Regions from separate parts of the Vibrio sp. nBUS_14 genome, predicted to be linked through region 2. Evidence: predicted binding sites of a transcription regulator. Region 2 holds the regulator's gene; each other region holds the start of a gene.

Region 1 (3,217 bases), 480 kb from region 2:
GAGCATAAACAAAATAGGATATTGAGCAAGGACAAAATAACTCTGAACTTAATCAGATCCACTTTGTTTTTGCTTATCTCTATGTGTATATTGAGATCAGTTACCATTTGGTTAGGTATAAAAATGAAAGTATACGATTGTTGTAATTTGGTGCGTGAACTGTATTCTCAAATTGGCAGTGGCGACCAAGGCTACATCCCTAAAGCGATCACCTGCGCTGTAAAAACATTGAATGACCTTGCTGCGGATGAGTCTCTTCCTAAAGAAGCGAGAGATAGCGCTGCATTTGCCGCAGCTAACCTACTGATCTCAGATTTCGAGGACTAATATGAACCTCGCTAACTTTGAAAAGATGGATCCTGTAATGTTGATGAGCATCGTCAACATGAAGCTGCGTGACGACTTCGGTGGTGATTTGGATCGAGTAGTCAACTTCTACGAAATCGACAAAGCAGCATTGATTGCAAAACTTGCGTCTGCTGGTTTTGAGTACCTTCCAGAAGCCAAACAGTTTCGATAATGATTTAAAAACAAGCTTCCTATTAAAAGACCAACCTCTGTGTTGGTTTTTTTTGTTGGTGATACGTAATAAGCAGTCAGGCACCTCGCTCAGCATCAAAAAGTAGAACAGACATAAGCGAACGACAAGGGTTAATGTGAAAGCATTAGCCCTTTTTAGCACTCGCTCTTTATTACTTAGATAAATAACCTTCAAACGTAAAAAAAGGCTCCTATACAGGAGCCTTTCAAATCGTATTTTTCAATCAAATAGCTTTAGTTCAAGGAAAAGACGCGGAGTTTACGAATGTAAATGAGCACCTTTGACACAGAAATTAAGCTATTTGAGCCAGAAAAATTAAGCGTAAACAGGTAGACGCTTACAAATTTCTAGAACTTTTGCTTTCGTTGCTTCGATAACAGACTCATCACCCATGTTATCAAGGATGTCACATATCCAGCCAGCCAGAGCTTTCGCGTCTGCTTCTGAGAAACCACGACGAGTAATAGAAGGAGAACCGATACGGATACCAGACGTAACGAACGGGCTACGTGGATCGTTTGGTACTGAGTTCTTGTTAACTGTGATATTAGCTGAACCTAGTGCTGCATCTGCTTCTTTACCCGTGATGTCTTTGTCGATTAGGTCAACTAGGAACAGGTGGTTTTCTGTAGAACCTGAAACGATGTTGTAACCGCGTGCTAGGAATTCAGCCACCATTGCTTTTGCGTTAGCAACTACGCGAGCTTGGTATTCTTTGAACTCTGGCTCTAGAGCTTCCTTGAACGCTACTGCTTTGCCAGCGATAACGTGCATTAGAGGGCCACCTTGGCCGCCTGGGAATACGGCTGAGTTTAGCTTCTTGTAAAGAGCTTCACCTTCGTTAGAAAGGATAAGACCACCACGAGGACCAGCAAGCGTTTTGTGCGTTGTAGTCGTTACAACGTGAGCATGTGGAACTGGGTTCGGGTAAACACCTGCAGCGATTAGACCAGCAACGTGAGCCATGTCTACGAAGAAGTAAGCACCTACTTTGTCAGCGATTTCACGCATGCGCTTCCAATCACAAACTTGAGAGTAAGCAGAGAAACCACCGATGATCATCTTAGGTTTGTGCTCAATAGCTAACGCTTCCATCTCTTCGTAATCGATTTGGCCCGCTTCATCGATACCGTAAGGAATGATGTTGTAAAGCTTACCAGAGAAGTTTACTGGAGAACCATGAGTTAGGTGGCCACCGTGCGCAAGGCTCATGCCAAGAACTGTATCGCCAGCGTTTAGTAGCGCCATGTACACAGCGTTGTTCGCTTGAGAACCTGAGTGAGGCTGTACGTTCGCGTATTGCGCGCCAAATAATTCACATGCACGTTCGATTGCTAGAGTTTCAACTTTATCTACGAACTCACAACCACCGTAGTAACGCTTACCAGGGTAACCTTCAGCGTATTTGTTTGTAAGTTGAGAACCTTGAGCTTCCATTACACGTGGGCTTGTGTAGTTTTCTGAAGCGATAAGTTCGATGTGCTCTTCCTGACGAAGAGTTTCTTCTTGGATAGCTGCGAATAGATCCGCATCGTAATCAGCAATGTTCATGTCACGCTTAAGCATCTGTATCTCCTGACTCAGATTGTACTGAAAGTTTCAAAAAAACCACACAACGACCGAAAGCAAACGTTTCCGTCACCGCTTTGATGTGACGCATTCTACATAATTTGATCTAGGTCATAAAGAGCTAATTGCAATTTTATCATGCAGTTTTTTCATAATCACATATAAGATTCATCATGGTTATTAAGCATATCCAACCAAAGATGACGCTTACTGTCAATTTTACGATTTACACTCTGTAAAACGCAGATTACATAGGTTTACCTTAATTTTGCCCCTCTAGCTACCGAAAGCTAAGGTTTTTCTCTACTATGCTCGCCTTTATTGGATAGGTAATTATAAAAACGATGGAAAAACACACACGTAAAGAAGATTGGGTAGCAATCCTCACTGGCACGTTTTTAGTGGCGTTAGGCGTCTTCTTTTTACAGTCAGCAAACCTGCTTACTGGTGGCACGACTGGCTTAGCTCTGCTTTTGAGTCAATTTACGCCAGTAACCTTTGGTATTCTGTACTTTATTGCTAACTGTCCATTCTATCTATTGGCATGGAAACGATTTGGCCGTCACTTCGCAATAAGCAGTGCTATCTCTGGTGCTTTAGTGTCTATATTTGCTGATCATTTATACTTGGTGATTTCGTTAGACGTTCATAATGAGATTTATTGTGCAGTCGCTGGCGGCTTATTAATGGGCTTAGGTATGCTGATCTTATTCCGTCATCGCTCAAGCTTAGGTGGCTTCAACGTATTGTGTTTGTTCATTCAAGATCGCTACGGCATCTCGGTAGGTAAAACCCAAATGGCCATTGATGCGTGTATTCTGTTTGCTTCATTCTTCTTTGTATCGCCTTGGGTGATTGCTGTTTCTGTATTGGGCACCGCAGTACTGAACATTGTATTAGCAATGAATCACAAGCCAACTCGTTATTCGGTCAACTACGCGTCTTAGCGCTTACTAGCTGCCCTATGTTGTTAGTATCTGGTGCTTTAGCTTCCTGCTATGCAGGAAGAAATATTATGACCAATACATCACTAATCGAGTAGGAGGAGGCCTCGCAGCCTCCGTCCTCTCACACCACCGTACAAGCGTGGGTCGCATACGGCGGTTC
Region 2 (3,217 bases):
TCAGACGTAGAGAGAATAAGTAAAATGCCCCGTCTTTTTCAACACCCTTGTTAATCGTTGCTAACTTGTCGCCAAACTTGGTTTGAATCCAGTCACGTAAAAGGTAACGGCTACTCAAGAAGGCGAGGGTTGCACCAATAGCACTCGCGAAAGACACCAGCAGTAAACTGTTCCAGAAACCAAACAGCGCAGCGCCTAAGAGAGTAACAACTGCAGCGCCAGGGATTGAGAAAGCCGTGATCATGACATAGGCGGCAAAATAAATCGCAGTAGCAACAATAAAGTTGCTCGCGATGTAGTCGTTCAAAACTGCTTGTTGAGTCTTCGCATTTTCAAGTGTTAGGTATTGGCCGAAATTGACGCCTAATAGGACGATGATTACGACCAACACGATACCCAATATCATTTTCTTACTCATTGATACTTCCTCTAATTTTTTAATGCATACCATTAGTATAGATAGACAGGCAAAGCATAGATTAACTTTCAACAGATATAAAAAAGCCGCAAGAATGCGGCTTAGTTATGTAGATAGTTTGAACTGACAATATTAATTGATGCGACTGATAAGCTCTTCACGACGTTGCTGCGGTATAACAGACCAATGAGTACCATTGATCGCACCTTCTAGCGCCCAAAGCAGCTCAATGTTGACAGAGGATGCATGCGATTCCTTGATGGCGTTAAATGCGTTTACAGAGCCAGATTCATATAAGCATTCTACGGAATCGATTCCCGCCTTTTTCAACATACGCTCGGTAGCCAATCGAAGGTTAGGGAGGTCCTTTAGTCGAGTTGGCTTAGCAGAAGACTGCTCAGCTTTCTCTTCTTTAGCAAAACCCAGAGACGTCGTAGCAAGCTGCAAGATTTTCTCTTGGTCTTGCCATAAACCTTCCGGTAATGCGAAATACTTAGTGACGACAGGGAAACCACGTTTTTTGTAGACGTATGGTTGAAACCCTTGTTGCTCGAATTGCCTTGTTGTGTCTTTGTCCGCTCTTATGTGCAGCTGGTCATTTACAACCAGAGCAAACATAGTGTCATCAGCAAAAAGCCCGAATCCACCAAACATTGAGCGTGATTTTATTTTTCCTAGGGGCTCAAATAATTTCATTGAGTCCTTTAGTATCGGTTTATCCATGTTATTTATCTCGGTGTATTTGAACTACGCCACCAAATAAGCAGGTCCGAAAGATTAGCAAAATGTTGCAATTAAATTGTCAATAAGCCGTAAATTACCAGATTGTTAGTAACTACTGCATTTTGCCATCGGTAACCCCGCTACCATACCAACGAGTGGTTTAGGCCGGAAGCTTTGCGTCTCACTCTTTCAAGTGGTTTGCCCTGTGCGTGACTGACTGATTGAATAGAATAAAGTTTTTGTTGAATTAGGCTCACACCTGATATTTAAAAATGTGATGTTGCTCCAATTAATGATCTTGATGATGTGCAACTAGGTTTATTTTGTCTGCTTATAAAAAAAGCGCACCCAAAGGTGCGCTTAATGAAATTAAACTCGATTTATCAATTAATTTAACGTTTTAACTGTGCTTCGCTCAACAATTTCAGGGTGCATTTCAAAGACACGTTTTTCATGATCTTTATCTTTAATGCGTTCCAACAAAATTTCGAATGCATTTTTACCAACACGACGCTTAGGTTGGTGAACCGTTGTCAATGGTGGAGAGAAGTATTCTGCAAGTTCAATGTTGTCGTAACCGATAACCGAAATATCTTCAGGAATGCGAATGTCTTGCTGTTGCAGGCGACTCATTAGGCCAAGTGCCATTGTGTCGTTAAAACAGAACACAGCGGTAGGGCGATCTTCCATCTGAGCAATTTTATCAGCCGCAAGTACAGCGGTATCACACTCGAAGTTACCTTCAATGATGAGCTTTTCGTCGGTTTCGACCTTCGCTTCATTGAGTGCGCGTTTGTAACCCGCGATGCGTTCTACACATGCTGCTTTGTCTAAGTGGCCACTTAAACAAGCAATCTTTGTGTGACCACGTTCTAGCAGGTATTTGGTTGCTAGATAGCCGCCTTCTTCAGAGTTATCGATGATCTTATCAGCCTGAGAGGTTTCAGGGCCCCAATCCATGACAACTTTTGGGATATCAGCATGGCGATCTAACATGCCACGAAGTTCTTCTGTTAAGTCAGAACACATAACCAAGATGCCATCTACACGTTTTTCTGCAAGCATTCGAATGTAGTCACGTTGCTTCTCATAGATACCACCTGTGTTACACAGAATCAAAGTGTAACCTTGACGGTAGCAGTAGCTTTCAACACCATCGATCACTTCCGAGAAGAAAAGGTTTGTTGATTGAGTCACTAGCATGCCGATAGTACGTGTTGAATTGCATTTCAAGCTACGAGCAACAGCACTTGGCGCGTAGTTTAATTCGTCTACGGCTTTGTTTACTTTCTCTTGAGTCGCTTCTGCAACAAAACGTGTTTTGTTGATTACGTGAGAAACGGTGGTAGTTGATACGCCTGCTAAGCGAGCGACATCTTTTATAGTGGCCATGGTTTTATCCTATTATAGAAGCTACTTTCCCAAGTACGGAATAAAGCAGCCGTTAAGCTACCTAACTAAGAGCTTAAATTTGTAGGGCTCTTTGGGGTATTAAAGTGCTAAAAAACAAAAAACCGCTATTGAGCGGCTTGTCTTAACACCGAAATGCTCTGAACTTAAATAAGCATAGCATTTCGTGAATGTTTCATATTTTATCGTTTGCGGTCACAATTTTAGACTGACTAGAAATTACTCGCAATAAAATTCACCCAGAAATCTGGGTGAATTGTCACATTCTATTGAATTTGTTTACTTAATCATCAGCGAATCTTATTCACCCGCTAAATACTGAGTGTCCAGATTACAGAAGGCAACGAGAAGAGAGGCAATCGATGCATAGAAACCGAATGAATCGATCTCACGACATCTAGCGTTGAACTTTGGTACCCAAGTAAGAAGTTGTTGTTCAATAAACTGTTGTTGAACAGCGAACGATTTTTCTAATTCTTCTTCAAGCTCAGTTTCATTTGAACGGATGATGAGATTACCAAGGAAATCAAGTTCGATAGCAATGTGGTCTGCTGGCTCTTTCAGATCTTGGTTTACCACCAAGTTGTGCTTAGCCATGATATCTTCCATGTCTTTAGCTGGCTTGTCGTTTAACAGACCCGTTTTGCCGATATACATTGAAGCGTA
Region 3 (3,217 bases), on a different replicon from region 2:
GATGGCGATAACGGCTGGCACTTGGTATTGCTTAACATTGTTGATGTGCCATTTCAGATTCTCAAAGCCAGCGATAAGGGCGTCTTGGTCATCATTGAAGATTGATTCTGGTAATGCTGCCCCCGGTCTCAAGTCGTATAAACCTGAATTGGCTTTTAAGCCGCGTAATGTTGTGACTATCACCGCGCAATCGGGTTTCTTATTCGATGCTTTAACCTTGATGTTACACGCTTTCTCAAAACCCATATCTGAGCCGAAACCGCCTTCAGTCACCACAAAATCACTCAGTTTGAGAGCAATTTTATCGGCAATAATTGAAGAGTTACCATGTGCGATGTTTGCGAACGGGCCTGCGTGAATCAAAGTTGGCACACCTTCAAGTGTTTGCATTAATGTTGGTTCAATTGAATCCTTCATTGTTACTGTCATTGCGCCTGCAACGTTGAAGTCATCTGCGGTTAATGGCGTACCTTGGTGGTTATAAGCGAGTACTACGCGACCAATACGCTTGCGCAGGTCTTGAAGGTCGTCAGCCAGCGCAAGAATGGCCATGAGTTCTGAGGCGGCCGAGATATCAAAGCAATCTTCGCGTTCAAAACCGTTGATTGTTTTATCTGCCTCGTTCTTACCGACAGTGATCATGCGCAGTGCACGATCATTATGGTCAAGCACGCGTCGCCAAACGATTCTGCTTGGGTCTATATCTAACGCCTTTAAGCCAGAGCGTGCTTCAAAGGCTTCTAACCCTTCACGTTGCTCATGATACAAGCGAGCGTCAATAGCGGCAGAGGCGAGGTTATGAGCCGCTGTCACTGCATGAATGTCGCCAGTTAGGTGGAGATTTAACTGCTCCATTGGCGCAACTTGAGAATAACCACCGCCAGCAGCGCCGCCTTTGACACCAAATACCGGACCCATAGAAGGCTGACGAATACACGCCATCGCAGATTGGTTAATTTTAGAGAGACCTTGTGCAAGGCCAATTGTGGTGACTGTTTTACCTTCACCGAGTGGCGTAGGTGTAATAGCAGTCACAACGATCAATTTGCCATCTTGTTGCCCAGACAGGCGTTCAAGGGAGCTTAAAGAAACTTTAGACTTATGGAGTCCTAGCGGTTGATGTTCATCTTGATTCAGGCCTGCTTGTTCAGCAACCCCACTGATGTTTTTAAGGGGAGTAGAGCGACAAATATCAATATCAGATAACATATTTGATCCTTATATCAGAACCGAAGGGTGGAACGTAAACTTTTGCGTGGCGATAGTGCTGCATAAATTTGCCAAGTAAAGGCAAAACACACGAATTATATGCTGGAAGATAACAGATCTAAAGAGTCATTGCGCGAGATTAAACCTTAAACAAACAAAATATTCGATTTGATTACCTCTAATTGTGTTTGCATAAACAACGAAGACAAAAAAGGGCTGCATATAGCAGCCCTTCGAGAATGGGTTATCTAACTAGGCGCTAACCTCAACTAGTCGACAACCTAATAGGGTCGATTAGCGATCCCAGTATGTTTCTTCTAAGCTATCTTCACGTTCCGGTAGGGCACGAGAAAGGCGAGGTGAGTGTTGGGTCAATACCTCGTAGCTTACACGGTTGGCATACTTACAAATTTGAGACAGTGACGAGTACGTTAGACAAGCGTGTTCGTGTTTCTCTGAGTTTGGCACATTCACGTGGTGGTAGCTGTTCGCTGCCATATCGTGTAGTAGTGCAGAAAGTGCACCGTCGCCTGCGCCATTGGTGTTCTTAATCTCAAGTGGACCACCTAGGTAAGGGCCAATGTGAGAGTATACTTTTACTGGGTTTACACAATCTTGCTTACGCATAGCACGACTAAATTCAAACTTGTTAAACTCAGGAATGTTACCTGGTAACAGCGGCAGTGTGGTTTCACGTTTCGCTAATTCGTCCGTGTAACCTGCCATGTACAGGCCAATAGGGCCAGCGGTACATAAAACAAGGTCAACCCACTCAAGCGCTTTATTTGCAGCGAGTAATGGATCTTTTTCACCGGTTAGTGCTTCACCTTCGTCTTCGTTCATCGCGACGATGGTGACGTTCTCTTTTAGGTATTCTTGCCACCATTCTGCATTACCTTCGATCACGTATTTAGTACCAAGCGTCAGTACAACAGGCACATTGTGAGCTTTCGCGTATTCAATCGCTTTTTGTACCGCTTTTGGCATTGGATCTTCTGGTTTGCCGCGCATTAGGTATGATGATACAACCAATGCAGATGCTTTTTCGAAAATTTGCTCAGGAATACTTTCAGGAAGCAGTTGATTCATCTGTCCTTCGTTGATCGCAAACGTACGTTCGCCATCTTCGGTAATTAGCGTGTAACAACGACCAATTGGACCATCAACTGTTTGTAGGTGGTTTAAGTTCATTCGAGAAGAGGTACGGCAAAGGTAGCGGTAACCAAACGAACCCACTTCGATTTTCTTAGACATAACGCCAAGCAGAACCGATTTGCTGTCTGCGAGAACAGAGTAGTTGTGTAGCGTGTTACCAATGGTATCGCCGGGATATTGATGCGTAATCAAACCACGTTCAACTAGTTCTTCGTACAGGGCATCGGCTTTACTTTCTTCCAGTACAAGCGAGTGACCTTTACTTAGTTCGTATTTTTCAAGGAACGCGTTGTCAACACGGGCTTCGATATCAACAATAGTTTGACCTACGCCGACAATAGTCGCGCGATGCAACTTTGGCGTTTGTTGAATTTGGTTGACCAACGGATCACGGGCGTGAGTTGGAAAATAGTGCTTAGATTTACGCTGTCCAGGAAACTTCATATGAAAAATACAGTGAAAAAATTTTGTCGCATGATATCACATTTTGTCTCTTTATCTTTCATTTTTATTACATTTTGAATCACCTGCACAATGTCTGTACAGGTGATTCAAGCTCGTTATTCCGTAGGAGTTAATGTAGCAGGATCAACGTAAGCCTTTGTACCCCATAGAGGAACAGTAGAAAGGCTGTGTTTGAAGCTACCTTCGGTTTCTTTAGTGGTGTAAGACAAGTAGAGCAATGATTGATTCTCTGCGTCGTAGATGCGGCGAACTTTCATTGTTTTGAAAAAGATACTTTTCGATTTCTTAAATACCACTTCACCTGATTTACTCTTATCTATTAGAGCAATCATTTCAGATGTTATTTCACCTGTTTGGCGACAAGAGATAGAGCTATCACTTGGATCCG

The links. Region 2 encodes PurR, which represses purine synthesis genes. Its sites were predicted from a motif close to TNANGNAAACGTTTNCNTNA; they were not measured.
Region 1: the regulator PurR is predicted to act here: its motif matches at 2,163-2,182, upstream of glyA (serine hydroxymethyltransferase).
Region 3: the regulator PurR is predicted to act here: its motif matches at 1,240-1,259, upstream of ACMAZD_RS22725 (formate--tetrahydrofolate ligase).

What each region holds. Positions count from the first base shown of each region.
Region 1 is NZ_CP179206.1:2,901,796-2,905,012, forward strand. Features, by position in the region: gene ACMAZD_RS13645 (YaeP family protein) at 124-327, shown strand; gene ACMAZD_RS13650 (DUF4250 domain-containing protein) at 329-520, shown strand; gene glyA (serine hydroxymethyltransferase) at 857-2,107, opposite strand; gene ACMAZD_RS13660 (YitT family protein) at 2,455-3,057, shown strand; gene ltrA (group II intron reverse transcriptase/maturase) at 3,179-3,217, opposite strand, start outside.
Region 2 is NZ_CP179206.1:2,419,160-2,422,376, reverse strand. Features, by position in the region: gene ACMAZD_RS11335 (TVP38/TMEM64 family protein) at 1-418, opposite strand, end outside; gene ACMAZD_RS11330 (TfoX/Sxy family DNA transformation protein) at 551-1,141, opposite strand; cyclic di-GMP riboswitch class I at 1,269-1,354, opposite strand; gene purR (HTH-type transcriptional repressor PurR) at 1,529-2,533, opposite strand; gene torD (molecular chaperone TorD) at 2,852-3,217, opposite strand, start outside.
Region 3 is NZ_CP179207.1:1,111,133-1,114,349, reverse strand. Features, by position in the region: gene ACMAZD_RS22725 (formate--tetrahydrofolate ligase) at 1-1,209, opposite strand, end outside; gene ACMAZD_RS22720 (inosine/guanosine kinase) at 1,504-2,808, opposite strand; gene ACMAZD_RS22715 (CreA family protein) at 2,925-3,217, opposite strand, start outside.